Regions from separate parts of the Allobosea sp. 10L422 genome, predicted to be linked through region 4. Evidence: predicted binding sites of a transcription regulator. Region 4 holds the regulator's gene; each other region holds the start of a gene.
The links. The regulator LexA, encoded in region 4, represses DNA repair genes until DNA is damaged. The targets are predictions, from matches to a motif close to TGTTCNNNNTGTGTTCNG.
Positions count from the first base shown of each region.

Region 1: a site for LexA is predicted at 2,738-2,755, ahead of AC1DEZ_RS10570 (ImuA family protein). Genes of this name have one in related genera too.
Region 2: a site for LexA is predicted at 2,512-2,529, ahead of AC1DEZ_RS06530 (ATP-dependent helicase). Genes of this name have one in related genera too.
Region 3: a site for LexA is predicted at 2,848-2,865, ahead of AC1DEZ_RS21880 (helicase-related protein). Genes of this name have one in related genera too.

Region 1 covers NZ_JBFTJI010000004.1:104,742-109,737, forward strand. The annotation lists partial or broken gene AC1DEZ_RS10560 (endonuclease/exonuclease/phosphatase family protein) at 243-1,037, opposite strand; gene AC1DEZ_RS10565 (phospholipase D-like domain-containing protein) at 1,126-2,571, opposite strand; gene AC1DEZ_RS10570 (ImuA family protein) at 2,770-3,636, shown strand; gene AC1DEZ_RS10575 (Y-family DNA polymerase) at 3,542-4,996, shown strand, end outside.
Region 2 covers NZ_JBFTJI010000002.1:460,428-465,334, reverse strand. The annotation lists gene AC1DEZ_RS06545 (BtaA family protein) at 1-58, opposite strand, end outside; gene msrB (peptide-methionine (R)-S-oxide reductase MsrB) at 263-694, shown strand; gene AC1DEZ_RS06535 (acyl-CoA dehydrogenase family protein) at 782-2,428, opposite strand; gene AC1DEZ_RS06530 (ATP-dependent helicase) at 2,544-4,907, shown strand, end outside.
Region 3 covers NZ_JBFTJI010000013.1:35,117-40,112, reverse strand. The annotation lists gene AC1DEZ_RS21880 (helicase-related protein) at 1-2,794, opposite strand, end outside; gene AC1DEZ_RS21875 (MerR family transcriptional regulator) at 3,072-3,518, opposite strand; gene AC1DEZ_RS21870 (KpsF/GutQ family sugar-phosphate isomerase) at 3,719-4,693, opposite strand; gene AC1DEZ_RS21865 (outer membrane beta-barrel protein) at 4,952-4,996, shown strand, end outside.
Region 4 covers NZ_JBFTJI010000001.1:620,883-625,878, reverse strand. The annotation lists gene AC1DEZ_RS02920 (ComEC/Rec2 family competence protein) at 16-2,277, shown strand; gene lexA (transcriptional repressor LexA) at 2,271-2,981, opposite strand; gene AC1DEZ_RS02910 (molybdopterin molybdotransferase MoeA) at 3,081-4,292, opposite strand; gene moaC (cyclic pyranopterin monophosphate synthase MoaC) at 4,292-4,774, opposite strand; gene trpC (indole-3-glycerol phosphate synthase TrpC) at 4,771-4,996, opposite strand, start outside.

The sequences.
Region 1 (4,996 bases), on a different contig from region 4:
GGTCAAGCCCGGCGCAGGGTGCGCTTGACCGCGCGCTTCAGCCGGTCGCCCGCCTTGCGCACGAGCGCCCGGTTGCTGCCTTCGCTTCCGTCCGGAAGCTCCGAGATCGGCAAAGCCGTGCCCTCCGGCCCGGTCGGCGCGGCGCCGTTGCGAAAGCCGATGATCGCGGCAGCCGGGCTGGCCGCGGGCCCGAGCGCGACAGCTGGCAGCGGGAGGCTCGCGAGGCTCGGGCTGCTCGGGCCGAGGATGGCCTTGATCGGCAGGTGGTCGGAGGCGATGCGCGCCAGCGGCGTATCGTGGACCGTGACGTCGGACAGCATCTCCGGCCGGTTGGCGATGATGCGGTCGAGCGCGAGCAGCGGCAGGCCCGAGGGAAAGCTGGGTACGGGCATCGGCAGCGCGCCGAAAGTGGGCCCGAGCTCCTTGAGCGACGAACGGTCGCCGAGGCGCCATTCATTGAGGTCCCCGAGCAGGAGCGTGGGGCGCTCGTCGCGGTTCCTCATCACGTCGAGGAGCATGCGAGCCTGCTGCGAGCGCGAACGGCGCAGCAGGCCGAGATGGGCGGCGACGATGCGCACCTCCCTGCCGCCCTCCAGATCGAGGTCGACGACCAGCGCGCCGCGTGGTTCGAGCCCGGGCAGGGAGACCTGATGGACGTCCCGCACCAGCCCCTGCCTGAACAGCACGACATTGCCGTGCCAGCCATGGGCGGCGGCGTTGGCGCTCTCGATGGGGACCGGGATGAGGCCCGTCTCCTCCTTCAGCCTCGCGAGGTCGAGCAGGCCGTGGCGGGCGCCGAAACGCTTGTCGGCCTCCTGCAGGGCGATGATGTCGGGGGCGATCTCGCGGATCACCTGCGCGATGCGGCCGGGATCGAAGCGACCGTCGACGCCGACGCATTTGTGGACGTTGTAGGAGGCGATGAGCGTGCCTGCCGGCCGCTCGCCCGGCCCATGCCTGGGCGCTTCATCGCGGTTCTTCCGCTGGCGGAGCGAGGCGATGATGCTGGCGCGCAGGCTCGGGCTCTTCTTCTGCATCGCTCTGCCGTTTGAGGCTTTGGCCCGCTCGAATCGAACAGGACGAAGCTTTGCATATCCATCGCGTCAGGGCGTTGACCGTTTCGGCTCAAAGATAGGGAGAGCCGAGCCAGATCAACCTGTCCATCAGACGCAAGACATAAGGGCGTGCGCGCAGGCCGGCAAGCGTGACAGGTGTCGCCTGCGCCATCACGGCCTCGACGCGCTCGGCAATTCCGCCGGCGAAATCATGGTCGAGCACTTCGATATCGATCTCGAAATTCAGCCTGAGCGAACGGGGGTCGAGGTTCGAGGAGCCGACATAGGCCCAGCAACCATCGACGACGAAGAGCTTGGAATGGTCGAACGGGCCGGTCGAGCGCCAGATTCGGCAGTAATTCTTGAGAATCTGGTCGAATTGCGCAGTCATCGCCCTGTCGACCAGCACCAGATTGTTGACGGAGGGGACGATGATGTCGATATCGACGCCGCGCCGCGCCGCCGTGACGAGCGCGCTGATCAATTCCTGATCCGGCAGGAAATAGGGCGACATGATCCTGACGGAGCGCCGCGCGACCGAAAGTGCGCCCATCAAGAGCTTGTGATTGGTCTCCAGATAGCTGTCCGGGCCGGACGGAACGGCCCGCACGAGCGCGGCGAGTTCGCTGGCGGCAGGCAAGGTGATGTCCCATGCCGGGCCTTCGAGCGCCTCGCCGGAGGCGAAGCGCCAGTCCTCCGCCGCGACCATGAAGAGATCGGCGACGATGGGCCCGGTCAGGCGGAAATGCGTGTCATGGGCATAGGCGTCTCCTGCGAACTCGCGGGTGAAGCCCTGGCGGATGTTCATGCCGCCCATGAAGGCGACGGTCCCGTCGACGACGATGATCTTCCTGTGCGTCCGCAGATTGGCGTAGGGCAGCCTGAGGCCCATGATGATGTTGCCGTTGAACACGTCGACCGCGACGCCGCCCTCGCGCAGATGGCCGGCGATGCTTGGCACCGAATAGCGGGCGCCGACCGCATCGATCAGCACGCGCACCGCGATCCCGCGCCGATGCGCGGCGATCAGCGCATCGGCGATGCGCAGGCCGATAGGGTCGCGGTCGAAGATGTAGCTCTCGAGGATGACGCTGCGCTCGGCCGCCCCGATGGCGGCAAGCATGGCGCTGTAGGCTTCGTCGCCGCTTCGCAGGGTTTCGATGCTGTTGCCGGTGGTCAGAGGATGGCGGGCGACGCGGTCGCCCAAAGTCTTGAGCGCCGCGAAGCGCTGCCCGAACCGCGCCCCGACCACCTTGTCGCTGGCGTGGAAGTGCGTTCCGGGTCGACCATGGCCGGGCCGTTGCGCCAGGATCGTGGCGCGTCGGATCCGGTTCACGCCCGCAATCGCATAGAGAAGGGGGCCGACGATCGGCGAAAGGATGATGACGCCGGTCCAGCCGATGGCGGCGCGCACTTCGTCCTTCGTCATCACCGCATGCGCGCCTGCGACGGCCGCCATCACGATGGAGATGGCGGCAAGGATATGCGGCCAATAGGCTTGGAGAATCCCCCACATGCCCGTGAAGCTAGCGCGTGGGCGGCCGGTTCGCCATGGCGGCGGTTTGGAGGGGGCGTCCCGATCGCCAGGAAGACGGTGCGCCCCATTCGCTGTCATCACGCGTCAGGGATGGGAGGGAGGGCGGCGAGACCGGACTCGCCTTCCGCCGGGGAGAGGCTTATAAAGGAACAAAGAGAGAACAGTTACCTTATTGCCATGCCCGTAACCACTACCTTGACCTTGGCCGATCTGCGCCGCAGCCTTGCCGAAGGGGCCCTACGCGCCGGGCCGGCTTCGCAGGCGCGGATCGGCCTGGGCGTGGCTTCGCTGGACGAGACCCTGAATGGCGGTCTCGCGCGGGCGGCACTGCACGAGGTCTACGCCGCCGAGATTGCCGATCTCGCCGCCGCGACCGGCTTCGCGCTCGGACTCGCTTTGAGGGCGGGGGCAGCGGAGGAAAAGGCTGCTGAACGGCCGATCCTTTGGGCACGGCAGGATTTCGTCGATGCCGAGGCGGGCCGGCTGCACGCGCCGGGGCTCAACGAACTCGGCCTCGACCCGGCGCGCCTCCTGCTGGTGCGGGCGCGCGACGGCGAAAGCGTGCTGCGGGCCGGTGCCGAGGCGGCGCGCTGCCCGGCGCTCGGCGCCGTGCTGATCGAGCCCTGGGGGGAGCCGCGCTCCTTCGACCTGACGGCGAGCCGCCGCCTCGTCTTGGCGGCCGAAGGCTCGGGCGTCCCGGTTCTGCTGCTGCGGGTGGCGGCGGCCGAGGCGCCGAGCGCGGCGCGCACGCGCTGGCAGGTCCGGACGCTCGCCTCGCGGGCGCTGGAGGCCAATGCCCCGGGTGCCCCGGCCTTCGCCTTGAGATTGCTGCGCCAGCGCGGCGGCGCGGCGGAACGTGAGTGGCGTGTGGAGTGGGACCGTGATCGACGATCTTTCGCGGAACGCAGCCTTTTCGACCGATCCGACAGACTGGCTTCCCGGACAGACCATGCCGCGCCGCTATCTCGCCCTCTGGTTCCCCTTCCTGGCGACGGACAGGTTGCGGCGGACGGGCGCGATTCCGGCCTTCGGCGCGCCGGCTGAGAAGCCGTATGTCCTGGTCGAGACGCAGCACAACGCGCTGCGCCTGGTCGATTGTGACCGGCGTGCTCTCGATCTCGGTCTGGCCCGCGGCCTGACGCTGGCTGATGCCCGCGCCCGTATCCCCGATCTCGTCGCGCTGGAGGCCGAGCCGCAGGCGGACCGCCAGTTTCTAGAAGCGCTCGCTGCCTTCTGCGACCGCTTCACGCCCCTGGCCGCGCTCGATGAGCCGCATGGTCTCATGCTCGACATCACCGGCTGCGCCCATCTCTTCGGTGGCGAGGAGGGGATGGTCGGCCTTGTGCGGCGGGTGATGGACCGGATGGGCTTGAGCCTGAAAGCCGCCATCGCCGGCACGCCCGATGCCGCCCGCGCCTGCGCCCGCTTCGCACGGGGAGGCATTATCCCGCCGGGGCAGGATGAAGCGGCGCTGCGACCGCTGCCGGTCGCGGCGCTGGAGGCCGAAGCGGAGACCGTGATCGCGCTCTCCCGCGCCGGCTTGAAGAGGCTGGCCGATCTCGCGGAGCGCCCCTCGGAAACCCTCTCCGCCCGCTTCGGCGAGGGGTTGGCGATGAAGCTCCGGCGCATCCTCGGCCACGAGGATAGGCGCATCGTGCCGCTGCGTCCGCCGCCCGATTGCGTGGTCGAGCGCCATTTCGCCGAGCCCTTCGCCGATACTGCGAGCCTCGAGGCCGAGGTCACCCGCCTGATCGGGGAAGCCGCGCGGGTGCTGGAGGCGCGCGGCGAAGGCGGGCGCGTCTTCGAGATCGCCTTCTTCCGCAGCGACGGCGCTGTCCGCCGTCTCGCCATCGAGACCGGCCGGCCCTCGCGCGATGCCAAGGCGCTGCTCCGGCTCTATCGCGAGCGTATCGAGGCGCTGGCCGATCCGCTCGATCCCGGTTTCGGCTTCGATGCGATCAAGCTCGCCGTGCCGGTCTGCGAACCGCTGAACACGCCGCAACACAGCCTCGATGGCCGCGCCGTCGAGGAGGAGGCCGTGGCTGATCTCGTCGACCGGCTCGTCACCCGCTTCGGCCGTGACCGGGTGCTGCGCTTCGCGGCGCAGGACACGCACCATCCCGTTCGTGCGGCAAAAGCGCTCTCGGCCGCCGCGCCGCTGTCGCAAGCGCCCTGGCCCGAACCCGAGCCGGCGGAGCCGCCGGCCCGCCCGCTCCAGCTCTTCGAGCCGCCACAGCCGGTCGAGGCCATCGCGGAAGTGCCGGACGGCCCCCCGATCCGCTTCCGCTGGCGGCGTCTCACCCATGACGTCGCCCGCGCCGAAGGTCCCGAGCGCATCGCCCCCGAATGGTGGCGCGACGGCAGCGACGAGCCGATGCGCGACTATTACCGCGTCGAGGATGCG
Region 2 (4,907 bases), on a different contig from region 4:
GGCCCGAGCTCGTCATGCGGCGGGCCGCGCGCGCCGTTTGCGTCGCCTGTTGCGTCACCGGTTTTCCTCCCTTTGCGGGTGGCGGGCCTGCTAGAGGAGTCGCGTGACGGTCCGGTGACGGAGCCTCGGCCCTTGCCGCGGCGTCGTGAAACCGCCGGTAATCTGTGGGGCTGAAATCCGGCGCCTGAGACGCCATATTGGCGGCACGAAAGCCGATGAGGCGCCCCGCCACCCCGCTGACAAGGAGATCGCAATGGGTCTGATGAGCATGTTCGGCGAGCCGAAGAAGCAGGACGAGACTTTCCCCTTCCAGCTGACCGACGCGCAGTGGCGCGAGCGGCTGACGCCGGAGCAGTATCAGGTCCTGCGTGGCCACGGCACGGAGCGTGCGGGTTCTTGCGCACTCAACTACGAGAAGCGCGCCGGCACCTTCTCCTGCGCCGGCTGCGGCCAGAAGCTGTTCAAGTCGGGCAAGAAGTTCGAGAGCGGCACGGGCTGGCCGAGTTTCGACCAGCCGCTGGAGGGCGCCGTCGGCGCCTCGGAGGATTTCAGCTACGGCATGCACCGTGTCGAGGCGCATTGCGCCAATTGCGGCGGCCATCTCGGCCACGTCTTCCCCGACGGCCCGCCGCCCACCGGCCTGCGCTACTGCATTAACGGCGTGGCGATGAATTTCGAGCCGGAAGCGGCTTGATCCCGCCGTGATGCTCGGGCTTGCCCCGAGCATCTCACGACGGAAAGGCGATAAAGAGATGCCCGGGTCAAGCCCGGGCATGACGCCTCACGCAACGGGCACCGCCCGTCGCGCCAGCACTCCGGCATCCACCGCCGGCGGCAGATCGCCGAACTGCCCCGACCAGCCATCCCCAAGCCGCGTGGCAATGAACGCGTCCGCCACCGCAGAGGGCGCAAACTGCAACAGCAACGAGCCCTGCAACATGAGCGCCAAGCGCTCGGTGAGACGCCGCGCCTGCCCCTCATTGCGCATCATCCCGGGCAATTCGCCTTCCAAACGCCTCAGCGCCGCATCGTAGCGCTTGTCCGAGCCCGCAGCCACCATCAGCTCAGCCCTCAGCACGTCGATCGCCCCCTGCTCCCGCGCCAGCGAGCGCAGCACGTCCAGGCAGATGACATTGCCCGAGCCTTCCCAGATCGCGTTCAGCGGCGCCTCGCGATAGAGCCGCGCCATCGGGTTGTCCTCGATGAAGCCGTTGCCGCCATGGCACTCCAGCGCCTCGGTGACGACGGCAGGCGTCCGCCGCGTGATCCAGTATTTCGCGATCGGCGCGCCCACCCGCGCCAGCAGCCGCTCACTCTCCGATGCCTCCTGTCGATCCAGCGCCGCGAAAAGCCGGAAGGCGAGCCAGGCCGCGGCCTCAGCCTCGATCGCGATATCGGCCAGCACGTTCTGCATGATCGGCTGGTCGATCAGCGCCTTCTGGAATGCCCTCCGGTGCTGCGCGTGATGCGCCGCCAGCGAGACCGCCATCCGCATCAGCCCGGAGGAGGCGGCGGCAATGTCCAGCCGTGAATTGTGATTCATCGACAGTCCGGTGCGGATCCCGCGCCCCGGCTCCCCGATCAGATGGCCGATGGCGCCCCTGAACTCCACCTCGGAGGAGGCATTCGAGCGGTTTCCGACCTTGTCCTTGAGTCGCTGGATCGCGACGCCGTTGCGCGATCCGTCCAGCTGCCAGCCCGGCACGACGAAGCACGAGATCCCCTCGGCCTTCCGCGCCAGCGTCAGGAAGACGTCGGAATGCGGCACCGAGAAGAACCATTTCCGGCCATGGAGCGAATAGGTGCCGTCGCGATTGTCTTCGGCATATGTCTGCGTCTGACGCAGATCCGAGCCGCCTTGCGTCTCCGTCATCGCCGTGCCGACGGTCGCGCCGGTCTTGAGAGGCGCCGGCCCCTGCCGCGGATCGTAGCGATTGGAGGTGACGAGGTGGCCCCACTGCTCCCAGAGTGCCGCGTCCTGCTTCAGCACCGGCACGGCGGCATAGGTCATGCTGATCGGGCAGCAGATCCCGCTCTCGGCGCCGTACCAGAGATACTGCAAGGCGGCGCGGGCCACCTGCGCGCCGGGCTCCGGCCGGTTCCAGGCGAGCGCATGCGTCTCCTGCCCGATAGCAAGCCCCATCAGCTCGTGCCAGGCGGGATGGAAGGCGATCTCGTCGATGCGGTTGCCGAAGCGGTCGAAGGCCCTCAGTTCGGGCGTGTAGCGATTGGCGAGATAGGCCAGCTCCTGCACCCTTGCCGAGCCGACTGTCCGCCCGGCGTCATGCAAGCGGTCTCGCGCCCAATCGGCCCCGAACGCCGAGACGATGGCCGGCAGCACCGGATCGGCGGCGAAGGCATCGTATTCGGCCAGCACCGGCACCTGATTGGTGACCTCCCAGCGCCCTTCCCCGCTCTGCTCCGCCATTGCTGCCACCTCCCTGTGGAACGGGATATAAAATGATCCCTCCGGCAGGGCGCAATCCTGACACGAGCGCCCTATATTCGCCGGAGAACGAATCACGCACGAGCACACTGGTCCCTTGTCCGAGACTGACCCCTTTTCCGCTCCCCTGCCCCGCCCTGGAGGCCTCGCCGCGCGTGCCGCAGCGCAGCCGGCGGCCGGCTATCTTACGGGGCTGAACCCGGAGCAGCGCCAGGCGGTCGAGGCGACGGAAGGCCCCGTGTTGGTGCTGGCCGGCGCCGGCACCGGCAAAACCCGCGTGCTCACCACCCGCATCGGCCACCTGATTTCGACCAGCCGCGCCTACCCTTCCCAGATCCTCGCCGTCACCTTCACCAACAAGGCGGCGCGCGAGATGAAGGAGCGCGTCGCCCATCTCGTCGGACCGGTCGCCGAGGGCATGCCCTGGCTCGGCACCTTCCACTCGATCTCGGCCAAGCTGCTGCGCCGCCACGCCGAACTGCTCGACCTGCGCAGCGACTTCACCATTCTCGACACCGACGACCAGATCCGCCTGATGAAGCAGGTGATTCAGGCCGAGGGCATCGACGAGAAGCGCTGGCCCGGCCGCATGCTGGCGGGCTTCATCGATAGCTGGAAGAATCGCGGCCTCAGCCCCAAGGACGTGCCGCCCGGCGAGGCCGCCGTCTTCGCCAACGGCAAGGGCGGCAAGCTCTATGCTGCCTATCAGGAGCGGCTGAAGGCGCTGAACGCCGTTGATTTCGGCGACCTGCTGCTGCACTGCCTGACGCTGTTCCGCGACTATCCTGACGTGCTCCAGACCTATCACGATCGCTTCCGCTACATCCTCGTCGACGAGTACCAGGACACCAACACGGCGCAGTATCTCTGGCTTCGGCTTCTTGCCCAAGGACGCCGCAACATCTGCTGCGTCGGCGACGACGACCAGTCGATCTATGGCTGGCGCGGTGCCGAGGTCGACAACATCCTGCGCTTCGAGCACGATTTTCCTGGGGCGACCGTGATCCGGCTGGAGCGCAACTACCGCTCCACCGGCCATATCCTCGCCACCGCCTCCAAGCTGATCGCCCGCAACGAAGGCCGCCTCGGCAAGACGCTGCGCACCGAGGATGCGCTCGGCGAGAAGGTCACCATCACCGGCGCCTGGGACAGCCAAGAGGAAGCCCGCCTGATCTCCGACGAGATCGAGGCGATGCAGGCCAAGAAATACAATCTCGCCGAGGTCGCGGTTCTCGTCCGCATCTCCGCGCAGATGCGCGAGATCGAGGAGCGCTTCGTCCAGGCCGGCGTGCCCTATCGCGTCATCGGCGGCCCGCGCTTCTATGAGCGCGCCGAAATCCGCGATGCGCTGGCCTATCTGCGCTGCGTGGTATCGCCGACCGACGACCTCGCCTTCGAGCGGATCATCAATGTGCCCAAGCGCGGCCTCGGCGACGCCACCGTCCAGCTCCTGCACAACCATGCTCGCGCCACCGGCTTCTCTCTGATGCAATCGGCCCGTGCCGCGGTCGAGAGCGACGAGCTCAAGCCCAAGGCCCGCACCACGCTGCGCGAACTCGTCGATGCCTTCGGCCGCTGGTCGACCCGCGCCGAGCATATGCCGCAGGGCGAGCTGGCAGAGCTCGTGCTGGAGGAATCCGGCTACACCGAGATGTGGAAGAAGGACCGCTCGGCCGATGCCGCAGGGCGGCTGGAAAACCTCAAGGAGCTCGTCCGCTCGCTCGACGAATTCCCCGACCTGCCGGCCTTCCTCGAGCACGTCTCTTTGGTGATGGATGTCGCCGACGGCGAATCCGGCGCCCGCGTCTCGATCATGACGCTGCACGCCGCCAAGGGGCTGGAATTCGACACGGTCTTCCTGCCCGGCTGGGAGGAAGGGCTCTTCCCGAACCAGCGTGCGCTCGACGAGAGCGGCCGCGCAGGCCTCGAGGAAGAGCGCCGCCTCGCCCATGTCGGCCTGACCCGCGCCCGCAAGAAGCTGAAGCTCTATTTCGCCTCGAACCGACGCATCCACGGCCTCTGGCAGACCAGCCTGCCCTCCCGCTTCATCGACGAATTGCCGGAAGAACATGTCGAGGTCGAGCAGGCCCCGACGAGCTACTCGCAGGGCGGCTACGGCGCCTCGCGCTTCGACCGGATGGAGAGCTTCGGCTCCAGCTACAACACGCCGGGCTGGCAGCGCGCGCAGGAAAACCGCGCGAAGAACAGCGGCGGTGGCAGCGGCTTCTCCGAAAGCGGCCGTGGCTTCGGCTCGGGCGGTTTCGGAGGCAGCTCATCACGCCAGCGCGGCCCGCTGCTGATCGAAGGTGAGCTCACCGCCAAATCGACCGGCGAGTCTGCCTACGGCACCGGCGCCCGCGTCTTCCACGTCAAATTCGGCCCCGGCTCCGTCGCCAGCGTCGATGGCAACAAGCTCACCGTCGACTTCGACAAGGCGGGCCGGAAGATGGTGCTGGATAGC
Region 3 (4,996 bases), on a different contig from region 4:
GGGCAACGAGCGCGTCGGCCGGATCCGGCTCGCGCTCCTGCTCCAGCTCGGTCTCGGCCTCGGTCAGGATCGGCGTGGCAGCCGTCTCGACCGCCGGAGCCTCGGCGGCCTGAGCCTCGACGGCAGGCGCCTCGCCGTCCGCCGGCGCATCGGCGTTCAGCGCCGCAGCCGGCTCGCCCGCACCCTCGGCCTCGGGGGAGACTTCCGCGGCATCGCCCTCGGCAGATGCCGCTTCCGGGGCCGCTTCACCAGCCTCAACCGGCCGTGCCGGCTCGGTCGCGGCCGGAGGCGGCGCCAGCGGCACCGTGATCGCGGGGCCGGGACGCTTCACCGACACATAGCCGAGCGAGCGCAAGATCGAAGCGAAGTCCTCGCCGGCGCAGCCGACGAGCGAAGTCATGGCGCCGGTGGCGACGAAGCCGTCCTGATCGGCAGCGCCGGCGGGCGGGGTGCCCTGCGTGGCGCCGGGGCGGTAGGCGATCGCCGGGCGGATCAGATCGGCGAGGCGTTCCAGAATGTCGACGCGCACGGCCCGCTCGCCGCAGACGCGGTAGCCCGCCGCGCGATACAGCCCCTTCGGCACGGCCTTGTCGACCGGGAAGGAGGTGCGCCCCGACGCCGCCAGATGGGCGATATCGTCGAGCCCGGCCGTCTCCGGCCCGCCATGCTTCAGCGCCCAGAGCTGGGCGGCGAGCGCACGCGGCGCCGGCTTCAGCAGCGCCGGCATGTAGATGTGGAAAGCGCCGAAGCGCATGCCGAGCTGGCGCAGCGCGGCGCGGCCCTCCTGATCGAGCGCCTTCATTTCCTCGCCGACCTTGGAGCGCTCGAGCACGCCGAGCGCCTCGGCCGTCTGATAGGCGATGCCGCGCGCGATGCCGGTGACGCTTTCGGCCGCTTCGAGGATCTGGATCGCGCCGAGCAGGCGGGTGATGTGATTCTTCAGCCAGAGATTGAGGCGCGCCTCGACCTGTTCGCGCGCTCCGCCGGAGAGGTGTTCCTCCACGAGAAGGCGCAGGCGCGGCTCCAGCACCTTCTCGCCGGCGACGAGGCGCGCCACCGGCTCGCCCGTCCAGCGGACCAGCCCGTCATGCGAGAGCACGAAGGCATCATCGCCCGCCAGCACGACGCGCGCCGCCCGCGACTCGATCTCGGCGCCGAGCGCCTTCATCGCCGCCAGGTTCAGCGCCTTGACCTCGGCGCCTCCCGCCTTCGGGTCCGCCGTAAAGCGGAAGCCCTGCAGCATTCCCACATGCTGGCCCTCGACGAGCACGTCGCCCGTCGCGGTGACCTCAGCCTCCAACATCGCATTCTCCCGCAAGCGGCGCATCAGCACGCTGGTGCGCCGATCGACAAATCGGTGGGCCAGACGCTCATGCAGAGCGTCCGACAGTTTGTCCTCTACAAGACGAGCCATGCCCTGCCAATGCTCAGGATCAGGTAACCAGTCAGGACGATTGGCAACATAGGTCCAAGTCCTGACCTGCGCGATCCTGGCGGAGAGCGTGTCGATCTCGCCATCGGTGCGGTCGAGCGAGGCGAGTTGCACCGCATACCAGTCGGCGTCGAGCCGACCATGGCGCATCAGCCTGAGATACAGCGTGGTCGCAAGATCGGCATGCTGCATCGGCGAGATCTTGCGGTAATCGGGCAGGCCGCAGACCTCCCAGAGCCGCTCGACCGCAGCACGCCCATGCGCCAGCGACGCGACATCCGGGTCTCTCGCCAACACCTCGAGCGTCGTCATGTCCTCGGCGATCAGCGCCCGGGTCAGGCCGGGTTCCGAGGGCTGGATATTGAGCGTATCGAGGAGGCCGGCGATCGAGCGCAGGTCGAGGTCGGAATTGCGCCACTGCATCTGGCGCACCGGCTCGAAGCGGTGATTCTCGATCGCCTCGACCAATTCCGCGTCGAAGGGCGGGCAGCGCCCGCTGGTGCCGAAGGTGCCGTCTCGCAAATGCCGCCCCGCGCGGCCGGCGACCTGGCCCAACTCGGCCGGGTTGAGCTTGCGGTAGTGATGCCCGTCGAATTTCCGGTCGGCGGCAAAGGCGATGTGATTGACGTCGAGGTTGAGCCCCATGCCGATCGCATCGGTGGCGACGAGGTAGTCGACATCGCCGGACTGATAGATATCGACCTGCGCGTTGCGGGTGCGCGGCGAGAGCGCGCCGAGCACGACGGCCGCCCCGCCCTTCTGCCGGCGGATCAGCTCGGCGATCGCGTAGACCTCCTCGACCGAGAAGGCGACGATGGCCGAGCGCGGCGGCAGCCGGGTGATCTTGCGGTCACCGGCGAAGGTCAGGCTGGAGAGGCGCGGGCGCGTGACGACGTTGACGCCGGGGATGAGCTGCTCGATCAGCGGGCGCATGGTCGCCGCGCCGATCAGCATGGTTTCGGCCCGGCCGCGGCGGTTGAGCAGCCGATCGGTGAAGACATGGCCGCGGTCGAGGTCGGAAGCGAGCTGGATCTCGTCGATCGCGACGAAATCGACCGCGAGGTCGCGCGGCATCGCCTCGACCGTGCAGACCCAGAAGCGCGGTCGCTCCGGCTTGATCTTCTCCTCGCCGGTGACGAGGGCCACGGCCTCGGGGCCGACCTTGTCGACCACGCGCTGGTAGACCTCGCGCGCGAGCAGGCGCAGCGGCAGGCCGATCATCCCGGTGGGATGAGCGACCATGCGCTCGATGGCCAGATGGGTCTTACCGGTATTGGTGGGGCCTAGGACCGCGGTGACGCCATGGGCGCGGGCGGCGGGCGGCAGCGAACGAAACGGAAGCAAGGCGACGGAGCCGATCATCTCGCCCGCCCATGCGGGCGGGAGCGTGGACGGGAATCAGGAACGGGTCTGGCGAGAACGCCTCTGGAACGAAGCGAGGCCGAATCGCGGACTCCGGCAGAATCGGGATTTGTTCCCCGTTCGGGGCTGCCCTCCCTTCGGCATGGGCCATCCCGGCATAGCGCGCCCTCCCACAGAACCGCCGTGGCGGCGCAAAAGGCCGCTCGGCACGATGCCTATTTAAACCCTTCCGCTCCTGAAACGAGGGGCAATCGACATTTAAGGCCGCTGGCCAGCTTCAATGGCGTGCATGGTCGCACTGCCCGTGGTCGGCCAGCGCCTCGATGATCGCGCAGTCGCAGGCCGCGACGCCGCCCGAACAGGTGGTGGCGATCCGCTCCAGCTCCTTCTCCAGCGAGCGCAATTTCGCAATCTTGTCCCGCACCTCTTCGAGATGCGAGACGGAGATCGCATGCGCCTCGTCGCAGGCGATGCCGGGCGTGTCGGAGAGCCTGAGTAGCGTGCGGATGTTGTCGACGGCAAAGCCGAGATCGCGCGCATGCTTGATGAAGGCGAGCCGCTCGGCATGGCGCCGGCCGTAACGGCGCTGGTTGCCCTCGGACCGCTCCGGCGGCGGCAGCAGGCCGACCTGCTCGTAGTAGCGGATCGTCTCGACCTTGACGCCGGTGCGCTCGGCAAGGGTGCCGATCGGCATTACGCGTTCGAGCTTGTCCAGTGCAGCCATGGCGCTCCCTCTGAAGCTATAGTCTCTACAGCTTCAGATAGGTCGCAGTGTGCCCGTGGCAAGAGCACTTCGCGCGAAACGAACCGCATCGTCATTTGCGGGCGCAGCGAAGCGCAGACCCGAGAATCCTGGACAAGACAAGCTCCGCAGCCTCCGCGTCAGGAGATGCTCGGGTCAAGCCCGAGCATGATGCGCGAAGACTACGCCACGCCCATCGCCAGCAGGTCGTGGACATGTACCAGCCCGACCGGCCTGTCCTGCTCGTCCACCACGATCAACGCGGTGATCCGCATGCGGTTAACCAGCTCCAGCGCCTCGACGGCGAGCGTATCAAGCCCGATGCGCCGGGGGTTTGCCGTCATGATATCGCGGGCGCGCAGCGAGCCGCCGCCGCCCATCGCCGCCTTGCGGCGCAGATCGCCGTCGGTGACGACCCCGGCAAGCCTGCCGTCCAGATCCATCACGACGGCGCAGCCGAAGCTCTTCTCCGAGATCATCGCGATCACGTCCGGCAGGAGCGTGTCGAGCCCGATCAGCGGCAATTCGGCGCCGCGATGCATGATGCTCTCGACGGTCTTGAGCTGCGCGCCGAGCTTGCCGCCGGGGTGATAGACGAAAAAGTCCTGCCGCGAGAAGCCGCGTGCCTCCAGCAGCGCCACGGCGAGAGCATCGCCCAGCGCGATCTGCATGGTCGTCGAGGTCGTCGGCGCAAGCCCGTTCGGGCAGGCTTCCGCGGACTTGGGCAGCACGAGCGCGATATCGGCCTCCTTGCCGAGCGTGCTCTCGGGATTGGCGGTGATGGCGATCAGCCCGACCCGGAAGCGCCGGGTATAGCCGACGAGCGCGGCGAGTTCTGCCGCTTCCCCCGACCAGGACAGAGCGATCACCACATCCTCCGGCTGCACCATGCCAAGGTCGCCATGGCTCGCCTCTGCCGGGTGGACGAAATGCGCGGGCGTGCCGGTGGAGGCCAGCGTCGCGGCGAGCTTGCGGCCGACATGGCCGGACTTGCCCATCCCTGAGACGATCACGCGCCCGCTCGCGGCCCGGATCATCGCGACGGCATCGGCAAAGGGCTGGCCGAGCCCGTCGGCGAGCGCGTCATGGAGCGCGTCGAGGCCGGCGCGCTCGGTGGCAACGGTGCGAAGGGCGGAGGCGCGGATATCGGCGATCATGGCCGGCGCTCTAGCACGGGGAGGCCCGCGATTGCCACCGCCGAGGCTCGGCAGAGATTCGTCGCCAAGCCAAACAACGCTCCCCCGGGGCCGCTCGATTTGTCGCTGATCCCGGGCGGAAACCGTGCGGCCGCTTTCCGGAAGCTGCTCAGCGCGGCCGCTTCGTTGACGGGTCCTTAACCCTGTTCGTTCTAACTCCGTTAACCATGCGCGCCCCTCCAGGGCGCGTGAGCTGTTGCCTGGAGCCTGGCGAACCCCGTGTCCGCTCGCACGACGATCCTGCTTCTATCCGGCACCGCCCTG
Region 4 (4,996 bases):
GGGGAGGGGCGGAGAATGCAGCCGGGGCCGCCGGGGCAGGACATGCCGCGCGGCGCGCGAGCCGAGGCGTTGCCTTTGCGCCTGCTCGCGCCCTGGCTGATCTCCGTTCGCTTCAAAGCCTGGTTCAACCACTGGCAGGCCCGGCTCGGTCAGGCGCTCGAATTGGAGGCGGAGCGTCGCCGCCCGTTCCTATGGCTGCCTGTGGCGACGGGCGTCGGCATCCTGCTTTATTTCGCGGCAGATCGTGAGCCGGCTTTGTGGGCGCCTCTGACCGGCTTCGCGCTCAGCGCGATCTTCGCGTTCGCGCTGCGAACCCGTCGGTTCGCCTCGATGGCCTGTCTGGCGGCGGCCGCCGCCTTCGCGGGTTTTGCCGCCGGCGTCTGGCGGACGGCCGATATCGCCGCGCCGATGCTGGAGCGGCCGCGAATCGGCAAGGTGACGGGTTTCGTCGAGAGCGTGGAGGCACGCGACAACGGCGCCCGCATTGTCCTGCTGTTAACGGAATTCGCCGGAATGCCGGCCGCGGAGCGTCCAAGGCGCGTGCGCGTCAATATCCGCGCCGGCTCGGTCGCTCCGGGGGATCATATCGCGGCGACGGCGCGGCTCCTGCCTCCACCGGGGCCAGCTCGGGCGGGCGGCTACGATTTCGCGCGCGATGCCTTCTTCCGCGGCATCGGCGCAGTCGGCAGTATCGCAGGCAAGATCGCGTCGGCGCCCGCGCCGCACCCAATGCCGACGCGCCTTGCCGTCGATGTCACGATCGACCGGGCCCGCAACGCCTTGACCCGGCGCATCGCCGAAGTAGGCGGCGGGCAGGGCGGGGCGGTCGCTGCCGCCCTTGTCACGGGGAAGCGCGGCCTGATCACCGAGGCGACGAACAATGGCCTGCGTGCCGCCGGAATCTACCACATCGTCTCGATCTCAGGCCTGCACATGGTTCTCGCGGCCGGGACGATTTTCTGGCTGGTGCGCGCCCTACTGGCGCTCTCCCCGACTGCCGCGCTGCTCTGGCCGATCAAGAAGATCGCGGCCGTCGCGGCGATGCTCGGCGCGACCGCCTACTGTATCTTTTCAGGCAGTGACGTCGCGACCGAACGCTCGCTGATCATGACGCTGGTGATGCTCGGCGCGATCCTTGTCGATCGTGCTGCACTGAGCATGCGCAATCTCGCTCTTGCAGCCATGATCGTGCTGCTACGCGAGCCGGAGGCGCTGCTCGGACCGAGCTTCCAGATGTCATTCGGCGCGGTTGCGGCCCTGATCGCCTTTGCCGAACGCTGGGAGAGCCGAAAACGCACGGAGCCGCCCCCGAGCCTGCCATGGCCGCTCGGGCCGGTCTGGGCAGCGGCGCTCGGCATCGTCGTCACCACCTTGCTGGCGACGGCCGCAACAGCGCCCTTCGGGGCCTATCACTTCCAGACCTTCAACCCTTTCGGCCTGCTGGGCAACGCCATGGCACTGCCTTTCGTCTCGCTGTTCGTGATGCCTGCGGCGGTGTTCGGCGTGCTCGCCTATCCCTTCGGGCTGGACTGGCCTGCCTGGGCGCTGATGGGGCTGGCTTCGGATGTCGTGCTCAAGGTGGCGCATTGGGTCGCAAGCATCGACCATTCCACCGTGATGATCGCCGCCTTCAGCCCGGCCGTGCTGACCTGCTTCGTGCTGGCGTTGCTCTGGCTGACGCTGTGGACCACGGCCTGGCGCTGGCTGGCGGCGGTCCCCATCGTGCTCGGCGTCGCCATCGCCGGAAAGCCGGAGCGGCCGGAAATCCTGATCGAACGCGACGGCTCGGGGCTTGCTGTGCGGGGCCTCGATGGACGCCTTGCGGTCGCCGGCAAGCCCAGCCGCTTCGTGCTGCAGCAATGGCTGAGTGCCGACGGCGACAGCCGCTCGCCGGACGATCCGACGCTGCGCGCCGGCATCGCTTGCGATCAACTGGGTTGTGTTGCGCAAACGGCCGACAAGCGCATGATTTCCTACACGCGCGACCGGCTGGCGATCATCGAAGATTGCCTGCGGGCCGACCTCGTCGTCACCGCCATTCCCTGGAGCGGCGCCTGCAAGGCCCGGCTGATCGAGCGAATGGGACTGTCACGCGACGGCGCGACCTCGCTCTACCGCACGGCGTCGGGATGGAGCAGCCGCATCTCAGAGCCCAGCGCGGCCGATCGGCCGTGGAGCCGCCGACGCGAACCCCGTCTGGCGGCGCCCGCTGCAACGAGCATCAGCATTCCGCCAGCTTCCGCCGATGGCGAAGCCGAGGTCGAACGGCTTCAGTAACGCCGCATCAGATTGACGAGGCGGCCCTGAATCTTGACCCGGTCCGGCCCGAGCACACGCGTCTCATAGGCGGGATTGGCGGCTTCGAGCGCGATCGAGGAGCCGCGTTTGCGCAGCCGCTTGAGTGTGGCCTCCTCGTCGTCGATCAGTGCCACGACGATATCGCCGGTATTGGCCGAGTCCTGCTTGCGGATGATGACGGTGTCGCCGTCGAGGATGCCCGCTTCGACCATCGAGTCACCACGTACTTCGAGCGCGTAATGCTCGCCGGAGCCGAGCATGTCGGGCGGCAACGAGACGGTGTGGCTGCGGTTCTGAATGGCCGAAATCGGTGTGCCGGCGGCGATGCGGCCCATGACCGGGATCGCGATCGAAGAGCGGCTGTCCTCATCGGCGGTGGGGCGGGGTTTGCCGAGATTGGGCTGCGTGCCGAGCCCGCCCTGGACGACCGCAGGGCTGAAACGCGGCCGCTGCTGCGGCGTACCGAGTCCATCGGGCATCTTGATGACTTCGAGCGCACGCGCCCGGTTGGGCAGGCGGCGGATGAAGCCGCGCTCCTCCAGCGCCATGATCAGCCGGTGGATGCCGGATTTCGAGCGCAGATCGAGCGCGTCCTTCATCTCGTCGAAGGAGGGCGGCACCCCGCTCTCACGCAAGCGTTCCTGGATGAAGCGCAGGAGTTCGTGTTGCTTGCGTGTCAGCATGATCCCGCCGGCCCCGGAAAAGCGTAGATTCGAAACAAATCACGAACACCATAACTGTTCGCCTTGTGTTCCGCAACCCGGTCGCGCGAGAGCGCCCGTCTACCGCAGCGGCAGGATACGGCAGAGGTCGCCTATCTTGGCGGGCGCAGCATGGGCCGGGCGGATCGTCAGCGCCTGCGCCCGCGCCAATGTGCCGAGCATGGAGGAATCCTGCCGATCGAAAGGCGTTGCAACCCAACCATCGGGCGTCAGCGCCAGCTCCGAGCGCAGATAATCCTCACGCTCGTCATTGCCCGGCAGGTCGCTGCCGAGGCGGGCGGGGACGCTGCGGTCGCGATCGGCGCCGGCCATGCCGAGCAGGGCTTCGATCAGCGGCAGCACGAAGAGATGGCCGCAGACGATCGAGGAGACCGGGTTTCCGGGAAGCCCGACCACGACCATCCGGCCGAGCCGACCGGTCATCATCGGCTTGCCCGGCCGCATGGCAATCTTCCAGAAGCCAAGAGACATCCCGGCGCGGGTCAGCGCCTCCTGCACGAGGTCGTGTGCGCCCACCGAGGCGCCGCCCAGCGTGATTAGCACGTCGGCATCGGCAGCCCGCGCCATGCCGATCTTGTTGGCGAGATCGGCATGGTCGTCGCGGGCGATGCCGAGATCGAGCACGGTGCCACCGGCCTTTTCGACCAGCGCGGCGAGCGCGAAGGAGTTCGAGGCGACGATCTGGTCGCGCCCCACAGGCTCGCCCGGCGCCACCAGCTCGTCGCCGGTCGCCAGGATCGCGACGCGCGGCTTGCGCCGGACCGGCAGCGAGGGATGGCCCATCGCGGCGGCGAGCCCGAGTGCGGCGCTGTCGAGCACGCGTCCGGCCGACAGCAGGGCGTCGCCTTCGCGGAAATCGAGCCCCGCCCGGCGCAGGAACTTGCCTTTGGCGGGGGGCACCCGCACGCGGATCGTGGGGCTGCCGACGCCGTCGGCGTCCTCCTGGATCAGGATGGTGTCGGCACCATCAGGCATCGGCGCGCCGGTAAAGATCCGTACGGCTTCGCCCGGCCCGACCGTACCGTCAAAGGCCCGCCCGGCGGCGGACTCCCCGATCACGGCGAGTGTGGCATCTTCGGCCATCTCGTCGGCACGCACGGCGTAGCCATCCATGGCGGAGTTGGCGAAGGGCGGCTGGGTTCTGAGCGCCTTCAGATCGGCTGCGAGCACCCGCCATGCGCATTGCGCGAGCGGGAGGGTCTCCGCTCCGGTCGGTCCCGGAATGCTGTTGAGCAGCGCCTTGCGCGCGACGGGGACCGGGGTGAGCGCCATCAGCGGGCTTTCGCCTCGTAGTCGCCGGACTGGCCGCCGGATTTGTGCAGGAGCCGGATATTCTCGATCCGCATCGCCCTGTCGACTGCCTTGACCATGTCGTAGACGGTGAGACAGGCGACGGACACGGCGGTGAGCGCCTCCATCTCGACGCCGGTCTGGCCCTTCATCTTCACCTCAGCGCGCACGCGCACGCCCGGCAGGGCCTCGTCGATCTCCAGATCGACCCCGATCTTGCTGAGCAGCAGCGGGTGGCAGAGCGGGATCAACTCATGCGTGCGCTTAGCGGCCATGATGCCGGCGAGGCGCGCCGTGCCGAGCACATCGCCCTTCCTAGCATTGCCGTCGCGCACGATCGCAATCGTCTCCGGCGCCATCACGACGCTGCCCTCGGCTACTGCCATGCGGGTCGTCTCGGCCTTGTCGCCGACATCGACCATATGTGCCTGGCCTTGGGCGTCGAGATGGCTGAGCCGGCTCACGCCGCGTTCTCTTGAGCCTGGCCGGTCAGCAGGGTCCGCGTCGCCGCTGTGACGTCCGCCTGCCGCATCAGGCTCTCGCCGACGAGGAAGCTGTTGACGCCGGCCTTGTTGAGACGGGCGATGTCGGCATGGGCAAAGATGCCGCTCTCGCCGATGACGATGCGGTCGGCCGGGACGCGCGGCGCCAGCCGCTCGGTCACGGCGAGATCGACGTGGAAGCTG